One region of the Mesorhizobium sp. M0894 genome, then DNA from elsewhere that is predicted to be linked to it. Evidence: riboswitches for the same ligand, from Rfam matches in the RefSeq annotation. Region 1 holds a riboswitch; each other region holds the start of a gene.
The links. Region 1 has a riboswitch for cobalamin ahead of NKH91_RS10665 (CbtB domain-containing protein). Riboswitches for the same ligand answer to the same signal wherever they lie in the genome.

Region 1 (10,043 bases):
TCCGGCGCATCACGCGCCGGGCTCGACACCATTGTTTCAAGAAGCAAGACACATGCCACCGGCGCGTTGCGTCGGGACCGCCCGCTTGTGCAATGCCCGCCTGTGCAATGGCGGCGCGAAGGCCGGACGGGTCATGCTGTACGGAAGGCATCGTGCCTATTTTTTGATCGCCTGTCCACAATCGCCCTCGTGACATGCACCGCCATCTTGATGCCCGCCTACATCCAGCTTTACGCTGCCGTGAACGGAGATTGCCATGTTCAAATTTCTCACGCCGAAGTCGATCAAGCCGCCCTTCGCCCGCTACAGCCATGGCGTCGAGCTGCCGCCCGGCAAGCGGCTGGTGCTGTGTTCGGGCCAGGTCGCGATCACAGCGGACGACCAGATCCCCGAGGAGGCCGGCGCACAGGCCGAGCTCTGTTTCCAGAACATAGCGGCGATTCTCGGCGAGGCCGGGCTCGGCCTGTCCGACATCGTCCGCATCAACGCCTACGTCACCGACCGCGCCTTCCTGCGGCCCTATATGGAGGTTCGCGACCGGCTGTTCGCCAGTCCGGCGCCGGCCTCGACGCTGATGATCGTGTCCGGCTTTGCCCGGCCGGAGTTTAAGGTCGAGATCGAGGTCATCGCGGCGGGTTGAGGAGCGCTGGCCAGCGGCTGGAATCGACAGGCCGATGATCTCAAGTTACACGACAAAGGTTGGTGCCGCCCCTCATCAAGCGCGCATCCAGTCTCTTCGAGGTAAAAAATGGCCGGAACAAAAAAACGCGTATGGTGGGGTGACTACCGGACCACCGAATACGCGACCGTCGATCCTGAGGCGACCATTGCCGTTCTGCCGCTGGCGGCGATCGAGCAGCACGGGCCCCATCTGCCGGTTTCGACCGACACCTCGATCATGAACGGCATGCTGGAAACGGTGATCGCGCGCCTGCCCGGCGATCTCGACATCCGCATCCTGCCGGTTCAGGCGGTGGGCAAGTCGAACGAGCATTTGCATGCGCCCGGCACCCTCACTCTGCCGGCGACGACCCTGGTCGAGGCGTGGACCGAACTTGGCCTGTCGGTCGCACGCGCCGGCGTCCGAAAACTGATTGTCGTCAACTCGCATGGCGGCAATGAGGAGATCATGGGCATCGTCACCCGCGAATTGCGCGTGCGGGCAAAGATGCTGGCGGTAAAGACCAGCTGGCAACGGTTTGGCCGGCCGGCCGGCATGTACACCGACCTCGAAGACCGCCACGGCATTCATGGCGGCGACGTCGAGACCTCGCTGATGCTGCACTTCCGGCCCGACCTCGTCGACATGGCCAAGGCCGATAATTTCGTGTCCAAGGTCGCCCGCGCCGAAAAGGAATTTTCGCTGCTGCGCCACACCGGAACACACGCCTTCGCCTGGATCGCCAGCGACCTCAACCCGAATGGCGTGGTCGGCGACGCCAGCATTGCAACCGCCGAAAAAGGCCGGCTCACCGCCGAGCATCAAGCCGACGGCTTCATCAGCTTGCTGAAGGACGTGCGCAAGGCAAAGCTGGCGGATTGGCTGCGTAACTAGCCCTCGATCCTCAGCGCAAACGGCGTGCCCTCAAACGCTTCGGCGCCGCGCCCGATCGCCTCGATGGCGCGGCTCATGCGGCCGTCGCGCTCGAGCAGTGCGTCGGCAATTGCGATCAGCCGCGGATTGGGTGTCGCCGTGGGCGACAGCGCGCGCAGCGTCTTGGCCAGTTCGGCTTCGTCGCGCTTCGGCGCCAGCGCTGCCGCGATAATGTAGGCCGAGGCGGTCGACCGGCTGATGCCGGCATAGCAATGCACCACCAGCGGCCGCGAGCGATCCCATTGGCGGGCGAAATCGAGCAGGTTCAAGACATGCTCCTCGCCCGGCATGGTCATGCCCTCCTGCGCTACCGCAATGTCGTGCATGACCAGGTGCAGATGGTTTTCCCTGGTGATCGAGGCCGGCCGCATCACCTCCGTGCCGGCAGCGAGCAGCGAAAGCAGCCGCCCGGCCCCGGTCTTCGTCACCGTTTCCTCGACTTTGGACAGCGAGCAGACATGGATCATTGGATCGTTTCTCCCTTGGCATCATCGTCGCGCCGCGAGGCCCAGCCGGCAAGCGCTGATTCGAGCCGCCGCCATTCTTCGTCGGCTCCCGGTAGGCCGGCGCGCAACACATCCGGCCGGTCGGCGAAATGCCGAAGCAGGATGCCGCGCTGGCCGAGCACCGAAAACAGGCGGGCGGCGTTCGCCAGCCTGATATAGCGGAACAGCGCGGTGCCAGCGGCGACAGGCACGCCGAACCGGCCGAACAGCGCATCGAGCCGTGCGGCATCCTCGGCCAATCGGCGCCGCATCCCGGCCTGCCAGCCGGTATCGGCAAGCGCCCTTATGCCATATTCGAGCGCCGGCCCGGAAATCGCCCATGGCCCGAATTGCGCCTGCAGCCGCTCGACCGTCAGCGCGTCGGTCAATGCAAAGCCAAGCCGCAGGCCGGCCAGGCCGAAGAACTTGCCGAACGAGCGCAGCACGACGATGCCGCCCTGGTCGACGTCGCCAGCGAGACTTTCGCTGCGTGGGCCGACATCCATGAAGGCCTCGTCGACGACCAGCAGCCCGCCTCTGGCGCGCAATTTTGCGGCAAGTCGAAGCAATCTTTCGCGCTCGACGACGCGCCCGTCCGGGTTGTTGGGATTGACGACGACGGCAAGGTCGGCCGCCGCCAAGGCTTCGAAATCATCGACTTCAGCCGCCGCATGGCCGGCGATCGCCGCTGCCCGCCGATGCTCGGCATAAGTCGGCCCGAGCACCAGCGCCCTGCCCGGGCTGACCAGCGAAGCGACGCGCGGCAACAGGATCTGCGTGCCGGGCGCCGCTGCGACATTCGCCGCCGATGGAGCGCCATAGGCGCTTGCCGCGACTTCGGCCAATTCGCGGGCACGCGCTGCTTCCGGCAATCGCGACAGGGCGGTGGCGGGCAAATCGAAAAGCGGGTAGGAGTGCGGATTGATCCCGGTCGAGAGGTCGACGAAAGGCAGCGGCGCGTGAGGGAAAAGCGCCCTCGCCCGGCCAAGGCTTCCGCCGTGGTCCACTGCCGCCGTCACTCCATCAAGAGACTTCATGTCGATCCTGATCACTTTCCTGTCGCTGGCCATCGAACTTGTACTCGGCTACCCGGCCCAGCTCTTCGATGCCATTGGCCATCCCGTCACCTGGTTCGGCAGGCTGATATCCTTTCTCGACGGCAGGCTCAACCGCGCCACTGATTCCGACGCCCACCGTCGCCGCTGGGGCGTGCTCGCGCTGCTGGTCATCGTGCTGGTGCCGGCCGCCCTCGCCTTCTGGCTCGAAACCATGCTTTGGAGCATTCCCCTCGGCTTGTTGGTCATCGCAATCCTGGCGACGTCGCTGCTGTCGCAGAAGAGCCTGGCCGAGCATGTCGAAGCGGTGGCCGACGCCCTCGACAGCGGCGGACTGGACATGGGCCGCATTGCCGTCTCGCGGATCGTCGGCCGCGACCCGGAAAAGCTCGACAGGGCCGCTGTCTGCCGCGCCGCGATCGAAAGCCTGGCCGAGAATTTCTCCGACGGCGTCGTCGCGCCGGCGTTCTGGATCGGCATTGGCGGGCTCGCCGGCGGCGTCGCCTACAAGGCCGCCAACACCGCCGATTCGATGATCGGCCACCGCACTCCGCGCCACGAAGCCTTCGGCTGGGCGGCGGCGCGCTTCGACGACTGGATCAACCTGCCGGCGTCGCGGCTGACGGCGCTGCTGATCGTACTCGCCGCTTGCCTGGTCAAGGGCGCCGACGCCAAAGCCGCCTGGCACGCCGTGCGGCGCGATGCGAAAAAGCACCGCTCGCCCAATGCCGGCTGGCCGGAAGCAGCGATGGCCGGTGCGCTCGGCCTGGCGCTCGCCGGCCCCCGTTCCTATGACGGCGTCATGGTCGAAGACGCGTTGATGGGCGAAGGCGGCCGCCGCGATGCCGAGAGCACCGACATCCGGCGGGCGCTGAAACTCTACCGGGTCGCCGACTTGCTGCTGATCGGGCTGTTCGGGGTGGTCGCAGTGGTCGTTATCTTGGCGTGACCTGCGCTCGAGATCGAGCGGAAACAAAAAACCCGCCAAGCGGCGGGTCGTTGGAGCCAGTTAGCACCATACCCAGATTAGTAGCATAGCTGCCGGCACAAAGCAAGAACAAAATTGCTGTGCCCAAAGAATAATCGCCCCAGCTTTGCGCTTCTCATTCCCTGCCTTTGACGTTCGGGGTTGGCGAAATCCGAAGCGCCATCCAATCTCCCCCCTCGTGGGGGAGATGTCCGGCAGGACAGAGGGGGGCGCGAAGGATCGCCAGCCTCTTGACCGTTCACCTGCTAATGACGGTCTGACGACGTAGTTGTCTCCGACTGACAGGCCGAGGGACAGTGCCCCCCTTTGCCCTGCCGGGCATCTCCCCCACAAGGGGGGAGATCGGCAGCTTCGCCGGCGCCGCCTGCTCCGAAACGCCCTTCCCCGATCGCCAAACCCCTCAGAACTCTATCCCTTGCTGCGCCTTCACGCCGGCGGAGAAGTGGTGCTTGGTCACGCCCATCTCGGTGACCAGATCGGCTGCCTCGACCAATACCGGCTTGGCATTGCGGCCGGTGACGACGACATGCAGGCCCTCGCGACGCGCCTTCAGCGCTGCGACCACCTTTTCGAGGTCGAGATAATCGTAGCGCAACGCGATGTTGAGTTCGTCGAGCACCACGAGGCTGATCGACGGCTCGGCCATCAGCTCGAGCGCCTTGGCCCAGGCGGCCTCAGCGGCCGCGATGTCGCGCTTCAGGTCCTGCGTTTCCCAGGTAAAGCCCTCGCCCATGGCGTGCCAGACGACGCGGTCGCCGAAGCAGGCAAAAGCATCCTTCTCGCCGGTGTGCCATTTGCCTTTGATGAACTGGACGACGCCGACGCGCTTGCCGTAGCCGAGCATTCTGAGCGCCAGCCCGAAGGCGGCCGTGGTCTTGCCCTTGCCCGGACCGGTGTTGACGATCAACAGCCCTTTCTCGACCGTCTTGGCTGCAACCTCGGCGTCCTGCACCGCCTTGCGCTTGGCCATCTTCGCGCGGTGGCGTTCCTCGTCCTTGGGATCGATGTGGTCGGTATCAGCCATGTCATTTCACCCTGAGCGGCAGCCCCGCCACCATCAAAAGCACGGTGTCAGCGACGGCGGCAACGTCCTGGTTCAACCGGCCGGCCGCGTCGCGAAACCGTCTTGCCAGCGCATTCTCCGGCACGATGCCCTGGCCGACCTCGTTGGACACCACGAACCAGGGTCCACGCGGCCGCGACAGCACATCTGCCAGCCTTCGGCATTCGGCCTCGACATCATGTTCCGCCAGCATATGGTTGGTCAGCCACAGCGTCAGGCAATCGATCAGCACCGGCTGGCCGTCAGGCAGTGCCTCGATCGCGCCGGCAAGGTCGAGCGGCGCCTCGATGGTCGTCCAGCCGGGGCTGCGGCGCGAGCGGTGCAGCGCGATCCGTTCGCGCATCTCCTCGTCATAGGCTTGCGCCGTCGCGATATAGCTCCATGGCGCCGGACAGGCACTCACCAGCCTCTCGGCATGCACGCTCTTGCCGGAGCGCGCACCGCCGATGATCAGGGTCAGCGCCCCGGCAGCGCGGTCAGGCAAAGCTGTCGTGCAGGCTGGTCGCCGTGCCGGTGAAGCGGCCGCGCACCACGCCGACGACCGCGCCGAGCACCAGCCAGAACACCAGATTGGTCAGCGTCACCGCCACCACGAACTGGTGGTGCAGGCCTTCCGGGATCGCCGTCTCGAAGCTGTCGGGCTGCGGCGCGCCAACGAAATGCGGCGCTAGGATCAACGCCACCGCAAGGATCGCCAGCGGCAGCGATCTGCGGAAGGCGAGCAGGCCGAGACCGGCGGCGGTCGCCACCACCGTTGCCCACCACCAGATCTGGCGTTGGACAAGGTCGGCCGCCGGCATCGCCGGCAGTTCCGGCGGCAGGCCGAGGCCGGGCGCCAGCGTGAACACGGCAAAGCCGGCAAGCCCCCAGAACAGGCCCTGGCGCCAATTGCCGATGCCGCCGGCGAACTCCGAAACCGCAACCAGGACCAGCGCGAAGCCGATGCCGGTGACGATATTGGCAACGACGCTGAAGGCAAAGCGTTCGAAACCGTCGGCCGGCGCCCAGCCTTCGTCCTCAGCCGGAGCCATTGCTTCAGCCGGTGCCGGCGCGGCGCTGCTCATAGCCATCGTGCCCGTGGCGGCCGGTGCCGCAGGTGCGGCGGCATGGTCATGGCCGCCGCCGGCCTGTTCGTAGACTTCCGCCTTCAGGATCAGCGGCACCGTGGCATAGGCCTGCATGCAGGCGAGAACGACGCCGGCCACGAGCCCTGCGATCGCCGCGATGAACACGACGTTGCGAAACAGTGTCATGATGTCAGCCCCTTGTCAGTGGCAGGGAAAGCCCATCGAGTGGCGATAGTCGTGGGCGGCATTGTGGACCGCATCGATGTGCGAGAAGCCGACAAAGCCCATGACGAAAATGCCGAGGAATGCAGCAAGCGCCAGCTGCATGAAACGCGACTGCGAGGAGACGGAAGCGCCGAGCGAGACGGAAGCGGTATTCATGTCTTGTCCTTTCGCCCTCCACCCGAGGGCATAGAAGTCAGTTTCCTGTCGCCGGCAGGTCTCCTGGCTCGCGGATCAGCGCCCTTCCCCACCTTCCCGAAGAAAATCTTCAGTGGCATATGGAGAGGACTACCGCACACAGTTGCGGGGGCAGCCACGGCATTGGGCAAGAATTTCGCCCGCACCGCATTCCCTCTTGGTTCCAAACGGAACCGACGACATCAGCGACTATAGGCAGAATCGCCGCGCCCGGCAAACCAAATTCCGCCGGATCGTGTGGCGAATGCGCCGCCTCGCCAAGCTCGCCGGCCGGCGCCGCAATTGACAATTCTCACAGCCGGGTGTCGGCTGGCGGATGGGGAGGAAGCCGGCATGCAACCCAGCCCGAATGAGCGCGGTCCCTATAACGGCCTGACGCGGGCCGAGCCGACGCTGCCGTCATCGGCCTATTGGGACATCGCAGGCTATCAGCGCGATCTCGAGGCCATCTTGTATCGCAATTGGCTGCTGGTCTGCCGCGAGGCCGACCTTGCCCATCCGCTGGCTTTCAGGACGTTTCGCATAGGCACGCAGGAGGTCGTCGTGCTGCGCGACGAGACCGGCGAATTGCGCGCCTTTCACAACACCTGCCGGCATCGCGGCTCGCAGCTTTGCCAGCAGAGCGAAGGACGGCTGAAGGCGCGGCTCATCACCTGCCCCTACCACGCCTGGTCCTATTCGCTGCGCGGCGATCTGGTGCGCGTGCCGTCGAAATCGCTGCCGGACGGTTTCGACAAGGCCGATCATCCGCTCTACCGCGTCGCGCTTTCGGTGTGGCGCGGTTTCGTTTTCGTCAACCTCGCGCAAGACGCTGCCGGTTCGGCTGAAACATCCTTCGATCCGGCATCCGGCAACCTCGCCAACTGGCCGCTGGAAACGCTGCTGAGCGGCCATGTGCTGCGCAAGGTTATGAACTGCAACTGGAAGATATTTTGGGAGAACTTCAATGAGTGCCTGCACTGCCCCGGCGTCCACAAGGACCTGTCGCGGCTGGTGCCGATCTATGGCCGCGGCCTGATGGGCCGGCACGACGACCCCGAATGGGCGCGCCACGCCGACAATGACGCGCCGGAATTTGCCGGCGGCTTGCGGGCCGGGGCCGAAACCTGGTCGCGCGACGGGCGCGTCCACGGCTCGGTCTTTTCGAGCCTGACGCCGGCCGAGCGTGCTGCCGGGCAGACCTATGCCACCAACTTGCCGTCGATGTTCGTCGTCGGCCATGTCGACTATGTCAGGACCGTGCGGCTGGTGCCGCTTGGGCCGGAGCAGACCGAACTCACCGCCGAATGGCTTTTTTCGCCCGAAGCGCTCGTCGATCCGGCTGCGGATATCGACAACATCGTCGCCTTCGGTACCCAGGTGCTGGAGGAAGACGCTGATATCTGCGAGGTCAACCAGAAGGGCCTGCGCTCGATGCGCCATAAGGCCGGCGTGCTGATGCCCGAGGAATATGATTTGCACCGCTTCCACAACTGGGTGCGCGAGCGGCATGCGGCGCTTGAACATCAAAGCGATTTGGGCAGATAGCGCCAAGTGACGAAGCCGCAGACCGCCGCCAGCAGGCCGAGCGTCGCGAAAACCGCGCCCAGGCCGAAGAACGCCAGCACCACTGAATAGACCAGCGGCGGCGTCAGCTCGGAAAAGTCGAGATAGGTGCGGTAGACCGCCGCCATCTGCGTCCGCTCATACGAGCGCACCGAGCGCATGAACGCGGTCGAGCCCAGCGCATCGAGCGCGATGGTGAAGAAGGCACCGCAAAGCAGCAACGCGCCGGTGACGAGCGGCGCGGCCTCGCCGACGGCGCCGGCCGCCAGCAGCGTCGCCGACATGGCGAAATAGGCAAACGTCATGGTGCGCCGGCCGCCGAAACGCTTTCCCGCCCTGCCCCAGAAGATGGCCATGAACAAAAGCGCATTGCCGGCCGAAACCAAGAGGCCACCGGCGAGCTCGCCCTCGCCGGTGATCACCATGAACAGCGGCCCATAGACAAAGAACGTCGTCCAGAAGCAGGAACGGCCGAAGGCGATCAGCCAGGCCAGCCTCAGCCTTGGCTGCGCGACGAAGCGGCCGATATTGGCCAGCGGATTGACCGGCCGCGTCTTGCCCGGGCGGATCGACGGGTTGTCGCCAAGCCGGTAGGTCCAGAACAGCGCCAGCAGGGCCATGGCGAAGGCGGCCACCGCGCTATGCGCGGCATAGATGCCGAAACGCGTGTAGAGGAAAATGCCGAGCGTCGGCCCGGCGGTCCAGGCAAGCATCGACCACGCCATGCGCAGCGACTCGGCCTGCATGAAATCGGTCTTGCGGATATGGTCCATGATGTAGAGGTTGAGCGTGATCGCCAGCGCGCTGGCGCCGATGACGCGGCAGAGCATGCCGACCGTTTGGCCAGCAAGCGTATGAGTGACGAAGAACAGCGAGCCGACGGCCAGCAGGCAGGCACCGGCGGTATAGACCCAGCGCCGGGCAAAGCGCCGGATCAGCATCGGCATGAACAGCGTCGCCGAGAGGCCGAGCATTGCCACGACCGTGTAGAGGATCGAGACGGTCTGCTCGTTGTGCAGGATCTCATAGGCCTGGATTGGGATGACGCTGGAGACGGTGGCGCGCGCGAACGATTCGACCGCATAAAGCGAGGCGAAGGTGCGTGCATCCGCCGGCCGCAAGGCCGCAAGCCAGATAGGATGGCGCACATGGGTAGCCATTGCTTTCCCCGAAGCAGAATCGCCCAAAGCAGGGTTGGAGCACAAATCTGCCGCGGCGATTCCTGGCCGGGTAACAGGAAACCGACGCCTTCACGGCAAAAAGCGAAGCCGGCCAAAGGCTTTCCGGCTCTGGCCTAAAGCGAGTTCTAATGCTGACCCGCGCCAACGTGACGCGAGGACTGCTTCTTTTGACGGTGGCAACCGTGATAGTCGTCTTGCCGGGGCTGAACCAAGACAGCGAGACCGATGAGCATCGCCACGCCGACCACCGCCGTTCAGGATCAACCGAAGGCGAAGCGCATCGCCGCCATCGACATCGCACGCGGCATCGCTTTGCTTGCCATGGCGAGCTATCATTTCACCTGGGATCTCGAATTTTTCGGCTACACCGATCCCGGCCTCACCGCCTTCGGCTGGTGGAAAATCTACGCGCGCTGCATCGCCTCGAGCTTCCTGTTCCTGGTCGGCGTCAGCCTCTATCTCGCCCATGGCAAGAAAATCCGCTGGACAGGCTTCTGGAAGCGCTTCGCCATGGTTGCCGGGGCGGCTCTCGCAATATCGCTGGTCACCCGAATCGCCACGCCCGACGGCTTCATTTTTTTCGGCATATTGCACGAGATCGCGCTCGCCAGCCTGCTCGGCCTGGCGTTCCTGCGGCTGCCGGCG
Region 2 (10,043 bases), on a different contig from region 1:
GCGATCCATCATGGCTACGATCCGGCCCGCTTTTCCAATGCCGTCCAGCCGCCAGTGTTCCTGACGTCGACCTATGGATTCGAAAGCGTGGCAGCAAACGAGGCGGCCGCCACTCTTGGCGGAAGGCTCTATGCGCGCGAATACAATCCGACGACGGAGATCCTCGAACAACGGCTCGCCAATCTGGAGAGAGCCGAGGCAGGTCTGGTCGTTGCCTCGGGGATGGCGGCTTTCGGGACGCTGATCCTGTCGCTCCTGTCCCAAGGCGATGAACTCATCGTCCACAGGACGCTTTATGCGAACACGCTTGCCATGGTCGAACAGGCGGTCCCCCGCTTCGGCATCAAGGTCGTCGCGGTCGACCTGTCCGATCCTCACAATCTCGATGCCGCGATCACCGAGCGGACCCGGCTTGTTTTCTTCGAGACGCCGGTGAATCCGCTGAGCCGCATCCTCGACATCGCTGCCATTGCCGAGCGCGCCCACGCGCGCGGTGTAAAGGTTGCAGTCGACAGCACCTTCGCCTCCCCCGCGCTCCAGCGGCCGCTCGAACATGGGGCAGACCTCGTGCTCCACTCGCTGACCAAATACATCAATGGGCACGGCGATGCCCTTGGCGGGGCAATTCTCGGCGACGCGCAAACGCTCCGCACGCTACACGAAACGGGCCTGCGCTACATCACCGGCGCAGCGCTCTCGCCCATGTCAGCCTTCCTGATCCTGCGCGGTCTGAAGACGCTCACGCTGCGCATGGAACGCCACAGCGCCACAGCCCTTGCGGTGGCTCAGGCGCTCGAGGCGCACCCGGCGGTGGCATGGGTGAGTTATCCCTTCCTCGACTCGCACCCTGATCAGGTGACGGCGCGAAAGCAGATGTCCCAAGGGTCGGGCATGTTGGCCTTTGGCCTCCACGCTGGGTTCGAGGGCGCGCGGCGGATGATGGACCGGCTCAACCTGATCACCCGGGCTGTCAGCCTCGGCGATGCCGACAGCCTCATCTATCATCCGGCAAGCCTGACCCGTGCTCGTCAGCCGATCCGCAAGGATGCGCATCTGGCCGATGGAGTCGGCGAGGACCTCATGCGTCTCTCGGTGGGTCTTGAAGACGTCGATGACCTAATCGCCGACCTGCGGCGGGCTCTGGACGCCTTGTGATGACCTGTCGTCCGGCCAGTCCTGCGCTCACGCACAAACCTGGAGCCTTGCCATGGCATTCCTGAGCGGTCTTTCCGCGTTTCCCATCACGCCCGCCGATCGTGACGGCCGCGTCGATACCGTTGCTCTGCGCAGGCTGATTGCTCGGCTTGGCGCCGCTCAGGTCGACTCCATCGGTCTTCTCGGCAGCACCGGCACCTATATGTATCTGTCGCGCGAGGAACGGCGACGGACGCTCGCCGAGACCTTGGACGAAATCGCCGGGCGAATGCCGCTCCTGGTGGGTGTGGGCGCGCTGCGCACCGATGAAGCAGTGAGGTTCGCGCAGGACGCCAAGGCCCTTGGAGCTGCCGCGGGGCTGCTTGCGGCCGCCTCCTACACCCCGCTCACTGATGACGAGGTGTTCGAACATTTCTCGACGGTGGCGTGCGAGAGCGGCCTGCCGATCGTCGTCTACGACAATCCAGGAACGACGCATTTCCATTTCACCCCAGCACTCGTCAGCCGCCTGGCAAAGGTGGGTGGGATTGTCGCTATCAAGAATCCGACAGACAAGAGCGATGCGATCAAGAGCCATCTGGCCGACCAGAGGCGCACTGTGCCGGAAGGGTTCTCGATCGGCTACAGCGGCGACTGGAACGCCGCAGAGGCCATGATCGCCGGCGCCGACACATGGTACAGCGTCCTCGCCGGCATCCTGCCCGAGGTCTGCGTGAAGATCGTCACGGCGGCGCAACAGGGCGATGCGGCCGAAGCGCGACGGATCGATGCCACGCTTGCGCCGCTCTGGAGCCTCTTTAAGGAGTTCTCGAGCCTTCGCGTCGTCTATGCACTTGCCGAATTGCTCGACATTTGCCGTGCCGACCCCCCGCGTCCCATCCTGCCTCTGCCCTCAGCAGCGAAGCGCCAGATCGCCGCCGCGTTGGAACGCTTGCCATCGGATGTCAACCGGTGAATAGCGAACCCGGCGGCCAGTGAAGGAACCTGTCATGTATGTACCCGCGCATTTCGATGAACCGAGCCGAGAAGTCCTCTACGAACTGATCGAGAACAGTGCACTTGGCATGCTGATAACCCATGGCCGGAGCGTCTCGACGCCAATCACATCCCCTTCGAACTCGACACGTCACAGGGAGAAAACGGTACCCTTTACTCCTGCGCGACTAGTACACGTGCCGAAGGAAAGTGCACATTCTCGGATGTGATCGCGTTTTGGCACATTCACGGCCGACATGCGGCAGCCGGTGACTCACCACGATGGTGAGCAACCAGGAAACCCTCCGGCCTACACTTTCTCCCGGAGCGCACGTGCTGCATCGACCATGTTCATGAGGGCAGGGCGGACCTCCTCCCATTTGCGTGTTTTGAGGCCACAGTCCGGGTTTACCCACAGTTGGGAATCCGACAGTCGCTCGCGGGCAAGCATGACGAGATCCGAAATCTCCCCGACTTCCGGGACACGTGGTGAGTGAATGTCGTAGACTCCGGGCCCGATTTCGTTCGGATATTTGGAGCTCGTGAAGGCGTCCAGCAGTTCTATTTTCGAGCGCGACGTCTCAATCGAAATGACATCCGCATCCATTTCAGCGATCGCGTCGATGATCTCGTTGAACTCCGAATAGCACATGTGGGTATGGATTTGAGTCGCGTCCTTTACACCCGTTGAAGCGATCCGGAAGCATTCGACAGCCCAGTCGAGATAGTCGTTCCAATCAGACTGGCGCAGTGGCAATCCTTCGCGAAACGCGGCCTCATCGATCTGGATCATCCTTGCGCCGGACCATTCGAGATCCGTCACTTCGTCGCGGATGGCGAGCGCGATCTGGCGGCATGCTTCGGAGCGGGGTACGTCGTCGCGAACAAAAGACCAGTTGAGAATGGTCACTGGGCCTGTGAGCATTCCCTTCACAGGGTTTTCCGTAAGCGACTGGGCGAACTGCCACCAGCGCAGCGTCATCGGATTGGGCCTCGATACGTCGCCGAAGATGATGGGGGGGCGCACGTAACGCGACCCATAGCTCTGCACCCAGGCATGCTGGGTGAAGGCGAAGCCGGACAGCTGCTCGCCGAAATGCTGTACCATGTCGTTTCGTTCGAACTCACCGTGCACCAGCACGTCCAGCCCGATCTCTTCCTGCCAGCGAATTGCAGCCTCGATCTCCTTCTTCAGGAAGGTCTCGTAGTCGACATAGCTCAGCTGGCCCTTCGCATGAGCGGCCCGCGCCCTGCGTACCTGCGGCGTCTGCGGGAAGGACCCGATGGTCGTCGTCGGGAACGGCGGCAGCCCGAGCGTGCCGGCCTGGACTCTGGAGCGCTCGGCAAAAGCGCTCTCTCGTCGCTTCATGCTGTCGTCAATGCTGGCGATCCGCCCCTCAACTAGCGGGTCATGGATCTTCGTGGATGTCACGCGAGTGGCGGCAGCCTCGGCAGACGCTTTCAACGCGCCTGCCACCGCATCCCTGCCTTGGGACAGGGCCCGGGCAAGCAACACCAACTCGTCGGTCTTCTGGGCCGCGAAGGCGAGCCACGACCTGATGTCCGCGTCGAGTTCCGTCTCCATGCGGAGGTCGATCGGCACATGCAGCATCGAGCAAGAAGGCGCGATCTCGACGCGGTCCAAGGGCCAGCCGGCGACGATCGGTTTGATGCGGTCGAGAATGGCGGGCAGGTTCGCACGCCAGACGTTGCGGCCATCGATCAAGCCAAGCGAGAGCACCAGATCCTTCGGTGCGAGCCGACCCACCGTTTCCAGCTGCTCGGGAGCGCGCACGAGATCAATATGCAGCCCGGCCAGGGGCAGAGAAACCGCGGTTTCGAGATTGTCTCCCAGCGGCCCGAAATAGGTAGCCAGCATGATCTTCAGCTCGGGCGCGGCTTTCGACAGCTGGCCATAGGCGAATTCGAACGCAGCTCGTTCGTTCGGGTTCAGATCGAGGACAAGCGCTGGCTCATCGATCTGCACCCAGTCGGCTCCAGACAGCTTCAGCCTCTGCAGGAGTTGCTCGTAGACGGGCAGCAGCCGCGGCAGGAGCGCGATGGGATCGAATCCTTCGGCAGGCGATTTCGCCAGCTTGAGGAAGGTGATCGGTCCAAGGATGACTGGGCGTGTGTGAACGCCGAGAGCTTTAGCCTCGATGAAGTAATCGACCGGTTTCGTCGACGAGAGGGCGAACGTCTGATCATCGTTGAGTTCCGGCACAATGTAGTGATAGTTGGTGTCAAACCACTTGGTCATTTCCATCGCGGTTACATCAGACCGATGAGCCGCCTGCTGGTGACCAGCGTGTCGACAATCCTCCGTCTGACCCTGGTTGCCCCGCGCCATTGCGAAGTAGATGTGAAGTGGAACCTCGCCGCTATTCCAGCCGTAACGGGATGGAACGGCGCCGACCATGGCTGCGGTGTCGAGCACATGGTCGTAGAGCGAGAAGTCGTTCGACGGGATTTTCGACACGCCGCGATCGTGCTGCTCCTCCCAGCTAGCGGCACGGAGCGCCTTCGCGGTCGTGAGAAGGTCGGCAGCGGACGATTTTCCGGACCAGTAGCTTTCAAGCGCGAATTTCAGTTCTCGCCGACGACCGAAGCGGGGCACGCCGAGCGTTGCTACAGGAATTTGCTGAGAGACAGTCATGCCAGACCCCGATGGTTGGGGCGTCGGTGACAAGGAAGGCGCTAGCAGGCCGGCACGAACGCCAGGCTGCAGCGGCCACCGAGACACCCCGCCCGTGGACGTAATTCGCCGTGGCAGGTCTCCTGGCTCGCGGGGTCATAGCCTCTACCCGTCTTCCCAAGGCTATTCGCCTCAGTGACATGAGTGGGGTTGGCTCGCCGCTAACAGTTGCGGGGGCAGCGCCGGCATCGCACCGGCTTCCCTCTTAGCTCCGCTGCGGCAGCGCCGTACGGAGAACCACGACGCGGGAGACAATTACAGCAGTTCGCTTCTTTGTCAACGCCGCATAAAGAAATGTTTATGTCGTTATGTTAAATTTCCGTTGGCATGTTCCAAAGGTCGCCTCGAAAGCGAAAACTGTGGAAGCCTTGAGCGGCCGGTAAATCAAAGCAATGACGCACGGCGCCCTTGTCCAGGAGGATAGGAGTTCGTCGGCTGCCGGCAGCAAACACACCGGCAAGCGCCGTGGTGCTGCTTAGCGCATCATGCGAACCACCTCGGCGTCGAACTTCGGCTCCGAGGTTCCGACCGCTTCGTTGGTGATCTGCTCGCGACCATATTCGGCTCAATGGCGAGGCTGTTGCCCATGTGGAAGCTGTTGGCCGTGATGCCCTCGGTGATATGACACAACGATTTCGGGGGGAGCACACCGAGGCCAGGCGCAGCGGCGTGTTGCGAAGTGATCGAGGCCAATGTCTCGAACTGCTTGTTCGCAGCCCACCGGCTCAAGGTAACCCGGCTCAAACCACCGGGCCAGCTCAAGTCCTGTCCAAATGAGGCCTGAGCGGCAAATCGTCGTGCACGCGCACGGTTTGGCGTTCGATCTTGTGATGCGTCTTGGGCGGACAATCGCCACGGTGCAGCGCTTCCAGGCGCGCAACGATTTCGGCGTCATCCTGGGTCTGCCTGTTGTTGTGGCGAACATACTCGACCCAGGTTGGCACATGATAGCACTCGGTCCATAGTTCGGGCTTTTCCAGGTCACGCAGCAACGCCCATTGTCTGGCGCCATCTCGCAGCCGGGCTTTTCGCCACGATGTCATCACACTGAGAAATTCTGGGACATCTCTCTGATCGATACGATAATCGACCATCACCATGATCGGACCGCTTCGTGGCCGCAGGTCAAGTTGCAGCGTCGGTTCGCTGAACTTGTTGGTCGGATCCAGATTGAGCGTTTCGAAATCCGGCTGACGCAGAACGATCCCCATCAGTCCACCAATCACAAGAACCACGCTGGCGACGAGGAAGGCTCCCGAAACACCTTGGACATCCGCCAGTTCGCCCCAAAGCCAGCTTCCCGCCGCCATGCCGCCGTATGTGGCCGTCTGATAGAGAGACAGGGCGCGTCCAACCACCCACCGCGGCGCCGAAAGCTGCACTGTGACGTTAAACAGCGAGAATGATTGAATCCAGGCCGCACCGGCCGGCATGAGGAGGAGACAGCTCAGCCAAACGTGCTCACTCCATGCCAGAAAGAAGCAGCTGATCGCCAGTATAAAGAACGCACCGCGAATGACCCATTCGTTGGAGAGAACTTCTCGGACCCGCCCGATGAGGAGCGCGCCGCAAATCGCTCCCAGGCCGAAGAAGCCGAGCATCACGCCGTAGGTGACCGCGGTCCCTTTGATCTGTTCGCGAGCAACCAACGGCAGGAGAGCCAAAATGACAACGGCGGTGAGGCCGAAAATGAAACTCCGGCACATGACCTTGAGAAGGTTCGGCGACAAGAGCACGTAACGGAAGCCCGCCGCCATCGCACTGCCGAAAGCCTCCCGCGGCAGCGCTTGTCGTGTCCGTACGGCTTTCCACCGCAACAGCGCAGCGATCAGAGCGAAGTAGCAAAAGACGTTGAACAGGAACGCGAAGGCCGCACCGGCTGTGGCCACGATTATGCCGCCAATCGCCGGCCCGATGCTGCGCATGAGATTGTAGCTCATGCCGTTGAGCGCAACCGCGCTAGGCAGGTGTTCGCGAGGCAGGATATCCCCCATCGAGGCTTGCCAAGAGGGATCGTGCAATGCCCAACCACAGCCGATCAGGAAGGTGAGACCCAGAAGGGTCCAGGGTGTCATTTCCCCCGCATAGGTCAGGAACGCCAGGAAGGCGGATACGCAGACCATCAGCAGTTGCGCAGTCAACATGATCCGGCGACGGTCAAAGTTGTCCGCGAGCGCTCCCGCCGCGAGCGAGAAGATCATGTAGGGGAGGGTGGTCGATGACTGGACGAGCGCCACCATTCCATGGGAGGTGGCGATGCTCGTCATCAGCCAGGCCGCCGCCACACCTTCCACCAGGGTGCCAAGGTTCGAAACGAGTGCAGCCGACCATAGCGAACGGAAGGTCTTGTGCTGAAAAGGAACGAGTGAAGATGTTCTCTTCGCCATTGTGGGAAGCTTCGGGATCGACCGCGGGGCTGGATTTGGTTCGCCTCACTCAACCATGGCCTCGCCGTACAAGCCAAGCTGCCACAGTGGCGCGCCTGCTAACCCAGAAAACTGGCGGCCTTACAGGCATGCGCAGGACGCGCGAAGCCGCTCAAATCTCCCCAGATGGGTCAGCCATCGAAGACCGGCATCACTTGCCCGTTGAGCGGCTATACGATAATGCTCCGCGCTAAGCAGGAAGCGCCAAAAATTTGAGCGGCGACTTCATTCTCCTATTCAGGAAGGAACTATGAGGCGGCAGACGCGACCATTCACCGTGGAAGTCAAACAAAAGCGCAATTATCAAAAATCCGCACGTTCCATCTGGGGCAATTTCGACATCGCCGCGGCGATGGCCGAGACAACAAAGGAAGTCGAGCCGTTAAATCGTCAGCTTGTTGACTCTACTGTAGTGGCCCTTGATGCTGAACCTTTGCAAAAACCGCGAGTGGAGCATTTCATGGCCAATCCCCTGGAAACCGAGTCAGCAGTAGTTCCTAGCGCACCGGCAGACAAAGCGGAAACGCCAAAACCGAAGACGAGAGCGCGGCGGTCGAGGAAGCCAGAAGCTGAGGCGAGCGCGCCTGCCCGCAAGGAGGGCGCCAAGCCGATATCCGCGACCACTGAAGCACCGCCGTCAGCGCGAACAGGCCGAAAGAGCTACTCCGCGAAGGATCGTGCCCAGAAGCTGGCGCAGATCGAGACCTCGATCGGCGGCGGCGCTACTCTCAAGAGCGCGGTGAAGCAAGCCGGCATCTCGGAACAGACATATTATCTTTGGAAGAAGGCGGCGGCGCCGGCGGCGGACAGTGACGGGCTGAAGGATCTCGTCGCGCTCGAGGAAGAAAACAAGCGGCTAAAGAGCCTGCTTGCCGATCGTCTCCGCAAGGAGAATGCGGAACTGAAGAAAAGGCTCGGGCTGGATTAAGGAGGGTGGGCAGCTGGTTCTTGGCTCGCCACCTACAGTAATCCCGCCTGCTCCGCCTCTCGGCGCAGATTCTGGCGTGGCCTTGGGCCGATCTGCTGGATGACCAGCCCGGCGGCCAGCGAGCCGAGATCGCCGCACTGCTTCAGGCCGCGGCCTTGCGTGTAGCCGTAAAGGAAGCCGGCGGCGTAGAGGTCGCCGGCGCCTGTCGTGTCGACCAGCTCGCGGATCCTGGTCGCCTCGATGGTGACGGTCTCGTCGCCGCGCACGATGACCGAGCCCATTTCCGAGCGGGTGACGGCGGCGATCTTGCAATCCTTGCGGATCTGCGCCAGCGCCTCGTCGAAGGACGCGGTCTGGTAGAGCGACTTGATCTCGTGGCTGTTGGCAAAGACGATATCGACGGTGCCGGAGCGCATCAGATCGAGGAACTCGTCGCGGTAACGGTCGACGCAGAACGAGTCCGACAATGTCATCGACACTTCGCGCCCGGCGGCGTGGGCGAGTTTCGCCGTCTGCCGGATCGCTTCCTTGGCGCGCGGCGGGTCCCACAGATAGCCCTCGAAATAGGTGACCGCGGCGCCCGACGCCTTGTCGGCCTCGACGTCCTCCGGGCCGAGTTCGACGCAAGCGCCGAGATAGGTGTTCATCGAGCGCTCGCCGTCCGGCGTGACGAAGATCATCGAGCGCGCCGTCGGCGGTTCGCCGTTGAGCGGCTTTGTGTCGAAGGCGACGCCCTGGGCATGGATGTCATGCGCATAGATTTCGCCGAGCGCGTCGTTGGAGACCTTGCCGAAGAAAGCGGCGCGGCCGCCGAAGGAGGCGACGCCCGCCGCCGTGTTGCCGGCGCTGCCGCCCGAGGCTTCAATGGTCGGGCCCATGCGGCTGTAGAGCAGTTCGGCGCGCCTCGTGTCGATCAAATTCATCGCGCCCTTGATGATGCCGTTGGTCTCCAGGAACGCCTCGTCGCACTGGGCGATGATGTCGACGATGGCATTTCCTATACAAAGCACGTCATAGTCCGGCATCAATGTCTCCGCGAAAATCCCGACGGCTTCTTGCCACGCCGGCCGGCCGGCGGGTCTGGCGAGTTGGAATGGGCTTTCCGGATGCCAATCCATTCGGCGTCGGCCCTCACGGGGCGGCGAGTCCTGCCTCGCGACGCAATTCGTCGGCCCTGTCTGTCTTCTCCCAGGTGAAATCAGGCTCTTCACGGCCGAAATGGCCATAGGTCGCGGTCTTGCGGTATATAGGGCGTAAGAGATCAAGCATCTTGATAATGCCCTTCGGTCTGAGATCGAACAACTCAAGAATGAGGCGCTCGATCCTTCTTTCCTCAACCCTCGCTGTTCCAAACGTGTTGACCATGACAGAAACCGGACTGGCCACGCCGATTGCGTAAGCAAGCTGCACCTCGCAGACGTCCGCAAGTCCGCTAGCGACGATATTCTTTGCGACATACCGGGCCGCATAGGCAGCTGAGCGGTCAACCTTGGACGGGTCCTTGCCCGAAAAGGCGCCGCCGCCGTGACGACCCATCCCACCATAGGAATCGACGATGATCTTGCGTCCAGTGAGACCGCAGTCGCCGCGCGGCCCGCCGACTACGAACCTCCCCGTCGGGTTGACCAGAATTCTGATGCCTTCCGTCTCCAGGTGGGTCGGCAGGACAGGCTTTATGATTTCCTCAATGACGCCCTCGCGGACCGTCTCTTGCGAGACTTGCTCGTCATGTTGGGTCGATACGACGATGGTATCAAGGGCGACCGGGCGCAACCCCTCATAGCGCACTGAGACTTGGGATTTCATATCAGGACGCAACCAGCCAAGCTGTCGTGCTTTCCGGACATCTGCCTGTCGTTTCGTC
Region 3 (10,043 bases), on a different contig from region 1:
CCGCCCGCGGTCTTGGATTCGGATTCGACCCGACGAACGACCACGCGGTCATGAAGCGGGCGGAACTTCGACTTTGCCATTTTTTATTCCTCGATGAGAATGGTGAGAACAGTTCCTCCGTCCGGCGGCGCCGGACATGGTTAGCACTCATCTTGGGGGAGTGCTAACGTGGCGCTGAAATAGTCTGGCAACTCGCGTGAGTCAAGGCGCCCGGTGAGCATCATCAGGACAATTGCTTCAAACGGATGCTTCAAACAGATACTTGACCAAGTCAACTAAATCGCTGATCTTGCCCGGAGGAGGATGCCATGACCATTCATCATCACCCAGGCAAGGAGCGGATCGACGCGGTGCGGGCCTTCAACCGCTTTTATACCCGCCAGATCGGGCTGCTCGACGAAGGGCTGCTGAAAAGCACCTTCTCGCTGACCGAGGCGCGGGTGCTCTATGAGCTGGCGCATCGCGATGGCCTGACCGCCACCGATCTTGGGCGCGATCTCGGCCTCGATGCCGGTTATCTCAGCCGGCTGCTGAAGAAGTTCGAGGAGCGTGATCTGGTCGAGCGTGCCACGATCGAGGCGGATGCGCGGCGCTCGTCGATCGCGCTGACCAAGGCCGGGCGGCAGGCCTTCGCACCGCTGAACCAGGGCTCGCACGACCAGGTCGCGGCTTTGCTCGACCGGCTTTCGGATGCCGAACAGGACAGGCTGGTCAAAGCCATGCAGACGGTGCAGCGTTTGCTGGGCGGAAGCGCCGAGCCCAAAATTCCCTATATGCTGCGGCCTCTGCAAGTCGGCGACATCGGCTGGATTATTCATCGCCAGGGCCTGCTCTACGCGCAGGAATATGGCTGGGACGAAACCTATGAAGCGCTGGTCGCCGAAATCCTCGGTGCCTTCGTCAAATCCTTCGATCCGAAATGGGAACGCAGCTGGATCGCCGAGCGGGAAGGCGAGGTCGTCGGCTCCGTCTTCGTCGTGCGCCAGTCGGACGCGGTGGCGAAATTGCGCCTGCTCTACGTCGAGCCCTCGGCGCGAGGTCTCGGCATCGGCAAGCGGCTGGTCGAGGAATGTATCGGCTTTTGCCGCCCCACGGGTTACAGGACACTGACGCTGTGGACCAACGACGTGCTCGCCGCCGCCCGCCACATCTATGAGGCTGCGGGCTTTAAATTGACCAACGAGGAGCGCCACCATTCCTTCGGCCAGGATCTGGTCGGCCAGAACTGGAATTTGGAGTTGTAGCAGCGCTTCCGGCGCTTCGGCGTCGGCCTGCCGTACCTCACCCTTTGACCGGTATCCAGATTTCCAGCCCGCCATTGCCGCTGTGCGGATCAAATTCGGGGCCGTAACGCTCGAATTCCGGCGCATCGGCGATCTCGTGCCCAGAGGCTGGCAGCCATTTGTTCCAGATCGTGTTGACCGTGCGGCGGATGGTCGAGATATGGTCACGATGGGCGAACACGGCGTATTTCTGCGCCGGCACGCGCACACGCCAAAACTCCCTCGGCAGGTCCGAAAAATCGGACACTTCGACGCCAGCGATGTAGTCGAAATTGCCGGCGTCGTCGCCGTTGACGCAGACGCCATAGGCGACGTCGCCGATCTCGCCAGGAATGTTGCCAATATAGGGGCCGAACCGCTGCCACTGCATCGGGATGCCGGCGCTGGTTTCGCAGCTGTAGCGCTCGCCGAGACCGGCGATGAGAAACGGCCGGCTGGTCTCAAAACGCGGCGGTTCGAGAGTGGCGAGAAAGGACTGGTCCATCAGGATCGGCTCCACAAGATCGAGGTTGTCGAGCGAGCCTTGTGCGCGCACCAGTTCCGGCGTGGTGCCGAACTGGTCGCGGAAGGCGCGGGTGAAGGCCTCATGCGAGGCATAGCCGGCGTCGAGCGCGACCGAGAGGATGTCGGGTGCGCCGGCGCCAAGCTTGCGCGCCGCTTCGGTCAGTCGGCGAGAACGGACGTAGCTCATCACCGAACGGCCGGTAGCCGCGCCGAAAGCCCGCGTCACATGAAAGCGCGACACCCCGCTGATCTTGGCGACATCGTCCAGCGAGACTGCTTCGGGCAGATGGCTTTCGACGAACCACAGCGCCTTCTCGGTCGGATTCATTTGGCACCTCGCATTGGCCCAGTCTCCGCATTGGCCCAGTCTTTACATTGGCCATGTCTTATATTGGCAAGATTATGGTGCCGCTTCCTGGCGGAGGCAGTTTGATCGAAATTGCGCACTGCGCAAATCGAGAGCGACGGTCGTCGGCAAGTCGCAAATCGCGCGAAAAGGCTTGACAGGAAGCGGGCAAACGTCCTTTTAAATGTAACGTTATTACATCACGAGGTCTATATGGCTCCTTCTGACAAGACTTATTGCGCTGTGATTGGCGGAAAACTAGGGTGGCTGACTGATGGTCCCCGAGTCGAAAGGCAAGGGGTGAAAAGGGAACACGGTGAGATCTTCGGATCGAGGCCGCGGCTGCCCCCGCAACTGTAAGCGGTTAGCAAAAATCCGAAGTGCCACTGGCCGGCAAGGCTGGGAAGGCAGGATGGCGCAAAGACCCGCGAGCCAGGAGACCTGCCATCAGCATGAGTTGACCGGACGGGGTGTGCCGGGAGGAGACGTGGACATCGGTCTTGTCGGCCGGTCCGTCCAGCTTCCTTCCGTCGCCATTGAGAAAGTGACGGTAAGTTGGACGCCTCCCAGCCTCTTCTTGAAGCGTGTGAACTGAGCGCGACGACGAATGGCCGGTGCCTGGTCAGCGCGGTGAGCCTTTCGATAGCGCCGGGCGACCGCCTCGCCATCATCGGCCCCAATGGCGCCGGCAAGACGACGCTGCTGCGCATGCTATGCGGTACGCTGCGGCCAAGCGCGGGAGATGTGAGATTTTCCGGACGCCGGCTGGAGAGGTTTTCGGCCGCCGAGCGGGCACTGCACATGGCGGTCGTTGGCCAGACCGACCAGCCTGATCCGCGGCTTGCCGTGATCGACTACGTCGAGCTTGGGCGCGTCCCGCATGCCGGCTTGCGACGGAGGAGCGAGCAACGCGACATCGTCATTGAAGCACTTCGCAGAACCGGCCTGCTGCCGCTGCTCGGCCGCACGATCGGCTCGCTATCCGGTGGCGAGCGGCAACGCGCCCAGTTGGCGCGCCATCGCCCAGGAGCCCAAAATCCTGTTCCTCGATGAACCGACCAATCATCTCGATCCGCGCGCCCGCAGCGACCTTCTCGAACTCGTATCGCAGTTTGGCATGACCGTCGTGGCGGTGCTTCATGATCTGTCGCTTGTCACGCCATTTGCCACCAGGGTCGCGGTGATGAACGAGGCCCGCCTGCAGGCACTTGCCAGTCCGCGCGAGGCGCTGACCAAGAAGTTGATCCGCGAGATTTTCGGCGTTGACGTGCTTTGGCTGCGCCATCCCACCGAAGACCGCGAACTCACGGTCTTCGACGTTCCGAACCGCGCCTCTTCACATCCCGATTTGACCAAGGAGCAACATCCGTGAAACGCATCGTACTGTCTTTTGCCTCCCTCCTACTTGCCCAGACCGCCTTCGCTTTCCCGGTAACCGTTGATAGCTGCGGCACGCCGCTGACGTTCGACGCCGCGCCGAAGCGCGCCGTCATCCAAGATCTGAACATGGCGGAGATGGCCTTCGCGCTGGGGCTGCAACCATCGATCGTCGGCCTGACCGGCATCACCGGATGGTATAAGGTCGGTCCGGAATTCAAGGCCGAGCAGGGCGCGATCCCGGAACTCGCGCCGAAATACCCGACCCTCGAAAACCTCGTCGCCGTCGAGCCCGATTTCTTCTTCGCCGGCTGGTATTACGGTATGAAGCCTGGCGGCGAGGTGACGCCCGATACGCTGGCCCCGCACGGTATCAAGACGCTGGTGCTGACGGAAAGTTGCGTCCATCTCGACCAGAACCGCCCCGCCGCCTCGATGGACCTGCTCTATGGTGATGTCGAAAAGCTGGGCAAGATTTTTGGCAAGGAGGCGGAGGCGGGAAAGCTTGTTTCGAACTGGAAGGCGCAGCTCGCCGATATCACGGCAAAGATCGGCGACCGCACGGGAACGCGTGTGTTTCTTTACGACTCCGGCGAAGACAAACCCTTCACATCAGGCAAGTTCGCGATCCCCAGCGCCATGATCGCCGCAGCGGGCGGCGACAACATCATGGCCGACATGCCGACGAGCTGGGGCAATACGGATTGGGAGACGGTGGCGGCCCGCAATCCGCAATTTCTTATCCTGCTCGACTACCAGGACGGCGGCTACAGAAAACTGCTCGATTTCCTGAAAGCTCATCCGGCGATGAAGGAGACTGAGGCGGTCAAAAATGAGCACTTCATTGCGCTGCGCTATGCCGAACTGACGCCTGGGCCTGCCAACATCGAGGGGATCGGCAAGATCGCCAGGGCGATGCACCCGGAAGCTTTCTGAGCTTGCGCCAGAGAGCGTTCGAATTGGCGATGACAGCAGGAGCAGCAGCGATTGCCGCTCTTGCTCTGCTGTCGATTGCCTATGGATCGACGGTCATCGCGTTGAGCGACGTGATTGCTGCGCTCGGACATGCCGCCGGGCTGGACGGAGACATCGTGTCCGGTCCGGCCGGCAAGATCCCGATTGCCAAGATCGTCCTCGATCTTAGGCTACCGCGCACGATTATGGCCATCTGTGTCGGCGCCGGGCTGGGCGTCATCGGCGCGCTGCTGCAGACGGTAACGCGCAACGACCTCGCAGATCCGTTCTTGTTCGGCCTGTCGTCCGGAGCCGCGGCCGGCGCGGTTTCCGTCATCACCATTTTTGGCGACCATTTCGGTATCTGGACGTTGCCGGTCGCGGCCTTCACGGGCGGCGTATTGGCCGCCGGCATCGTGCTTTTGCTGGTTTCGCGGGTGAGGGGGCAAGGCCCCGAACGGCTGATCCTCGCCGGGCTTGCCGTCTCGTTCATGTTCACCGCCTTGACTAACTATCTCGTCTTTGCCGGAGACCAGCGCGCCGCTCACTCGGTGTTGTTCTGGACGATGGGCGGGCTCGGGCTGGCCCGTTGGGACAATATCGAGCTGGCTGCTCTGGGCGCAGGCACCATCCTTGTTTATGGACTTTGGAACCACCGCCGGCTCGACGCTTTCCTGGCCGGCGAGAATGCCGCTGAAAGCCTCGGCGTGCCGGTTGCGCGGATGCGCAGGATGACATTTCTCGTCGCCGCTTTCTCGACGGCGATCCTTGTCTCGGTCGCAGGCGTCATAGGTTTCGTTGGCTTGATGATCCCACATCTGTCCAGGACCCTGGCCGGCCCGCTTCATCTGCGCCTGATTGCAAGCTGCGCCCTCTTCGGAGCGGTGCTGTTGCTGGCAAGCGACCTTCTCGCGCGCACGCTGTTGCCGCCGCAGGAACTGCCGATCGGCATCATCACCAGTTCGGTCGGCGCTTTCTTCGTGGTCACGATGCTCATTCGCAATCGCTCATGATGTGACTGCCATGCACATTTGCCACCCTCTGGCATAATCCGGCTCCTTGAATTATGAGCACGCTTATTATATATGTCGCTCATGGTTTCCGACGGCATCGACAGATTGGGCTTTTTGATCCACGACGTGCAGCGCCTGATGCGCAAGCGCTTCGAGGCGCGCGCCAGCGGTTTTGGCCTTTCTTCGGCGCAATGGCGGCTTCTGGTCCGCGTCGCCAAGGAGGCGGGTGTCGCGCAGGCGCGGCTTGCCGAGCTTCTCGAAATCGAGCCGATCAGCGTCTCGCGTCTTGTCGATCGCATGGAGGAGGGCGGCTGGATCGAGCGCCGTCCCGACGCAACCGACAGACGAGTGCGCATGATTTTCCCGACCGCCAAGGCGAACGCAGCCTACGCCCACGTCAAGAGCCTTGCCGGCGAGGTGTATGAGGAATCGCTCGTTGGCGTTTCGCCGGAAGATCGCCGCGTCCTGGTCAAGGCGCTGGAGACAATGGTGCAGAATCTTGCGGATGGTGAGACGCCGCCCTCGGAAAAAGTGAAGAATACGGAAGGCGCAGCAGCATGAACGCGGTAGCCAAAGTAGATAAGAATGCGGCCAAGCTGGAGATGGAAGCTCCCGCGAAGCCGGCGGCAGCTCCGGTAACGGTCGCTCCGCAGGTAGCTCCGGCGCCAGTGGCGCCGAAGAAGAAGCGTCGTGCCGGCCGCCTCCTTTTGATGTTTGTGCTGCCCGCTGCGTTGATCGCCGGCGGCAGCTATGTCTGGGTGACCGGCGGCCGCTATCAGGAGACCGAGAACGCCAATCTGCAGCAGGCCAAGGTGTCGATAGCCGCCGATACGGCGGGCCGCATCGTTCAGGTCGATATTTTCGACAACCAGTCTGTCAAGCAGGGCGACGTGTTGTTCGCCATTGATCCCGAGCCCTACCGGATCGCATTGGCCCAGGCCGATGCGGCGGTGGCCGGCGCGCGGCTCAATGTCGAGCAGCTGCGTGCGGCCTACAGCCAGGCGCTGGCGCAAGAGAAGTCCGACGAAAGCCAGGTCCAGTACGCGCAGTCGCAGTATGACCGCGCCGCCGACCTTGCCCGCAAGGGCATCAACGCCAAGTCGTCGCTGGACGAGGCCAAGAACGACCTCGACAAGGCCAAGCAGCAGCTGGCCGTGGCCCAGCAAGGGATCGTCAGCGCCAAGGCGGCACTTGGCGGCAATCCCGACATCGAGACCGACAAGCATCCGACAGTGATGGCGGCGCTCGCTGCACGCAACAAGGCGGCCTACGATCTGGTCCAGACAACAGTCAAAGCGCCTGCCGACGGCATCATCAGCCAGGCCGCTTCGTTCAAGGTCGGCCAGTATGTCGGCTCGGGCACGCCGCTGTTTTCGCTGGTCGAGACCGGCGATACCTGGGTCGACGCCAATTTCAAGGAAACGCAGCTCACCAACATGAATCCGGGCCAAAAGGCCGAAATCGTGGTCGACACCTATCCGGGCAAGACGTTCGAAGCCACCGTCAAGGCGATCGGCGCCGGCACCGGGGCCGAGTTCTCGCTGCTGCCCGCGCAGAACGCGACCGGCAACTGGGTCAAGGTCACGCAGCGCATTCCGGTCCGCCTGGAATTGACCGATGCCGACGCCAAGACGGCGCTGCGCACCGGCATGAGCGCGACGGTCACGGTGGACACCGGCGTTTCCCGCGGGCTGCCGAGCATTTTCCACAGCGCGACGGCAGGCGAGGCCAAGTAAAGAGGCCGAACAGCGGCCGCATAGCAAACAGCGAGATGGATGCAGGATTGGTCCGAGGGAGACGCAGGAAAAGTTGAATGCGTAGACGCGCTGCGCTGTAGCCTGCCTGAGCAGACAACGCGCGCAGGATCTTCGGTCCTCAGGTTTCCGGGCGGCAGGCGCCCGCTTTGTCGAGACGCTCAGTCGATGTAACCCCCACATCGATGCTCGCGTCCCACCGCGATGAGGGTCTCTCTACAGCGGGGCCTCGCCGTCCGGAAACCTAATGTACACGTTTTTGTTACCTGCTGGAAGTTTTACGTCATGAGCAGCCCAGAACCCTTTCGCGAAGTGCCGCACCGCGGCCTGATCACAGTTGCGCTCATGCTGGCGACGATCATGCAGGCGCTCGACACGACGATCGCCAACGTTGCGCTGCCGACCATGACCGGCGATCTCGGCGCCTCCCCCGACAACATCAACTGGGTGCTGACCTCCTACATCGTTGCCGCCGCGATCATGACGCCGGTGACCGGCTGGCTTGCCGACCGCTTCGGTCGCAAGGAACTGTTCCTGACGGCGGTGGTCGGCTTTACCGTCTTCTCCATGCTGTGCGGCATCGCCTGGAGCCTGGAGACCATCGTTCTCTTCCGGCTGATGCAAGGCGTCTTCGGTGCGGCCATCGTGCCGCTGTCGCAGACCTTCCTGCTCGACATCAACCCTAGGGAACGCCACGGCCAGGCCATGGCCATCTGGGGCGCCGGCATCATGCTGGGACCGATCCTTGGCCCGACGCTGGGTGGCTGGCTGACCGAGAATTTCAACTGGCGCTGGGTGTTCTTCATCAACCTGCCGGTCGGCATCATCGCCTTCCTCGGCATGGCCGCATATCTCCCCAGCGTTGCCCGGCGGGTGCGCAGCTTCGATTTCTTCGGCTTCGCCATGCTCTCGCTCGGTGTCGGCGCGTTGCAACTGATGCTAGATCGCGGCGGCGAGGTCGACTGGTTTTCCTCGATCGAGATATGGATCGAGCTTGGTCTTTCCATCACCGGCTTCTGGGTATTCACCATTCACACGTTGACGGCGGAGCACCCCTTTATCGACCCGAAGATCTTCCTCGATCGCAATTTCGTCACCGGGCTGGCGTTCATCTTTGTCATGGGCGTGCTCATTTTGGCGAGCATGTCGCTGCTGCCGCCAATGCTGTCGACCATCTTCGGCTATCCGACCCTCACCATCGGCATCGTCCTGGGGCCACGCGGTGTCGGCACGATGATCGCGATGCTGTTCGTCGGGCGGATCATGCACAGGATCGATGCCAGGATCCTCGTCGTCATCGGCTTCCTGCTGACCGCGCAATCGCTCTACACGATGTCCAGCTTCTCGCCGCAGATGGACAACTGGCTTATCCTCAGCTCCGGCGTCATCCAGGGCCTTGGAATGGGAATGGTGTTCGTGCCGCTGTCCACCGTGGCCTTCGCCACGCTCGACGCACGCTTCCGTACCGATGCCACGGCGTTGTTCAGCCTGGTGCGCAATCTTGGCTCATCGATCGGCGTATCGGTGGTGACGGTTCTGCTGGTGCGTAACACGCAGATCAACCACGCCGAGCTCTCGGCCTATGTCAACCCGTTCAATCCCAACCTCTGGGCGGCGTCGCCGGCAGCAGCGGGCGGCGATCCGATGGCGCTGTCGCTGATGGATCGCATGGTCAATATCCAGGCGATGATGATCTCCTACGTCAATGACTTCAAGCTGCTGATGATGATGACACTGCTTGCCGTCCCGTTTGTTTTCCTGCTGCGCAAGCCAAAGGCTGCGCCGCCCGCCGGTGGAGCGCCTACCGCGCATATGGACTAAGTCTCACGGCTCCGGCAACCGCGACCGGCTCACGGCTTCCGTTGCCTGTGCCGGTCGGGTCGGCATTGAGCCGGTTCACCTGCCATTAGTATATCCCGACCAATATGCACTCGCTTTTGGGTTGAAGGCGAGCCTCCTTTGCTTGCCTCAAGCATCAGCGGGAGGAACTGTGTTTGGCCACGAAATCATCCAGGCAAACCGCCGAAGTGCCCGAATCCGCCAATTTGACGACGCTGGCACAACTGGCGACTGCCTCATATGAGGCGCTCGAGCGCGAGCTTCGCGCCACGATTGCAGCGCTTCAGGACCAGGCACTGCGGTTCCAGACCGCGATCGAGAACATCTCGCAAGGCATCTGCTTTTTTGACGCCGATGAACGGCTGATCCTGTGCAACCGGCGCTATGCGGAAATCTATCGCCTTGCGCCGGAGCAATTGCAGCCGGGTGCGGCGCTGCGCGAAATCGTCGAGCGGCGCGTCGCTGTCGGGACCTCGGCAATGAATGCGGACGCCTATCTGGCGTTGGCCCGGGCAGTCAATTCGGGCACTGCTTCGGGGAACTGGACAGCCGAGCTCGCCGATGGCCGGACAATTCAGGTCTGCCATCAACCGATGCCTGACGGCGGCTGGGTGGCCACGCACGAGGACATCAGCGAGCTCAGCGCCAACCGCTTGGTCGTCGACGAGCGTATCTCCTTGCAGACGCTGATCGACCTGGTGCCTGACTACATGTGGGTGAAGGACACCGAAAGCCGCTTCGTCGTCGCCAACCGAGCCATTGCGTCCGACAGCGGTCGAGACAGCACGAGCGACATGATCGGCCTGAGCGACTTCGACCTTCATGCGCCGGATCTTGCGCAGAAATTTCGCTTCGTCGAGCAGCAACTGATGCGCGACGGACAACCGATGATCGACGAGGAGGAGTTCGTCGTCGATGCGTCAGGCACCGGCAAATGGTTCCTGTCTACGAAACTGCCATTGCGCAACGTTCA

Region 2: linked by a shared signal. The riboswitch ahead of metE (5-methyltetrahydropteroyltriglutamate--homocysteine S-methyltransferase) and the one ahead of NKH91_RS10665 (CbtB domain-containing protein) in region 1 are both predicted to bind cobalamin.
Region 3: linked by a shared signal. The riboswitch ahead of NKH91_RS30465 (ATP-binding cassette domain-containing protein) and the one ahead of NKH91_RS10665 (CbtB domain-containing protein) in region 1 are both predicted to bind cobalamin.

What each region holds. Positions count from the first base shown of each region.
Region 1 is NZ_JAMYOG010000004.1:303,725-313,767, reverse strand. It holds gene NKH91_RS10705 (RidA family protein) at 257-640, shown strand; gene NKH91_RS10700 (creatininase family protein) at 749-1,555, shown strand; gene NKH91_RS10695 (tyrosine phosphatase family protein) at 1,552-2,061, opposite strand; gene cobD (threonine-phosphate decarboxylase CobD) at 2,058-3,116, opposite strand; gene cbiB (adenosylcobinamide-phosphate synthase CbiB) at 3,115-4,083, shown strand; gene cobO (cob(I)yrinic acid a,c-diamide adenosyltransferase) at 4,523-5,146, opposite strand; gene cobU (bifunctional adenosylcobinamide kinase/adenosylcobinamide-phosphate guanylyltransferase) at 5,148-5,669, opposite strand; gene NKH91_RS10670 (CbtA family protein) at 5,662-6,438, opposite strand; gene NKH91_RS10665 (CbtB domain-containing protein) at 6,454-6,633, opposite strand; cobalamin riboswitch at 6,670-6,865, opposite strand; gene NKH91_RS10660 (aromatic ring-hydroxylating oxygenase subunit alpha) at 7,006-8,199, shown strand; gene NKH91_RS10655 (MFS transporter) at 8,178-9,377, opposite strand; gene NKH91_RS10650 (heparan-alpha-glucosaminide N-acetyltransferase) at 9,624-10,043, shown strand, end outside.
Region 2 is NZ_JAMYOG010000021.1:13,144-23,186, reverse strand. It holds gene NKH91_RS27825 (trans-sulfuration enzyme family protein) at 1-1,155, shown strand, start outside; gene NKH91_RS27820 (dihydrodipicolinate synthase family protein) at 1,208-2,110, shown strand; gene NKH91_RS27815 (FMN-binding negative transcriptional regulator) at 2,145-2,360, shown strand; gene metE (5-methyltetrahydropteroyltriglutamate--homocysteine S-methyltransferase) at 2,441-4,786, opposite strand; cobalamin riboswitch at 4,882-5,082, opposite strand; gene NKH91_RS27805 (MFS transporter) at 5,584-7,212, opposite strand; gene NKH91_RS27800 (transposase) at 7,502-8,179, shown strand; gene NKH91_RS27795 (adenosine kinase) at 8,212-9,204, opposite strand; gene metK (methionine adenosyltransferase) at 9,311-10,043, opposite strand, start outside.
Region 3 is NZ_JAMYOG010000029.1:33,555-43,597, reverse strand. It holds gene groES (co-chaperone GroES) at 1-80, opposite strand, end outside; gene NKH91_RS30475 (bifunctional helix-turn-helix transcriptional regulator/GNAT family N-acetyltransferase) at 309-1,244, shown strand; gene NKH91_RS30470 (GyrI-like domain-containing protein) at 1,282-2,115, opposite strand; cobalamin riboswitch at 2,392-2,596, shown strand; gene NKH91_RS30465 (ATP-binding cassette domain-containing protein) at 2,764-3,186, shown strand; gene NKH91_RS30460 (ATP-binding cassette domain-containing protein) at 3,119-3,505, shown strand; gene NKH91_RS30455 (ABC transporter substrate-binding protein) at 3,502-4,446, shown strand; gene NKH91_RS30450 (FecCD family ABC transporter permease) at 4,476-5,477, shown strand; gene NKH91_RS30445 (MarR family winged helix-turn-helix transcriptional regulator) at 5,559-6,038, shown strand; gene NKH91_RS30440 (HlyD family secretion protein) at 6,035-7,213, shown strand; gene NKH91_RS30435 (DHA2 family efflux MFS transporter permease subunit) at 7,517-9,052, shown strand; gene NKH91_RS30430 (EAL domain-containing protein) at 9,226-10,043, shown strand, end outside.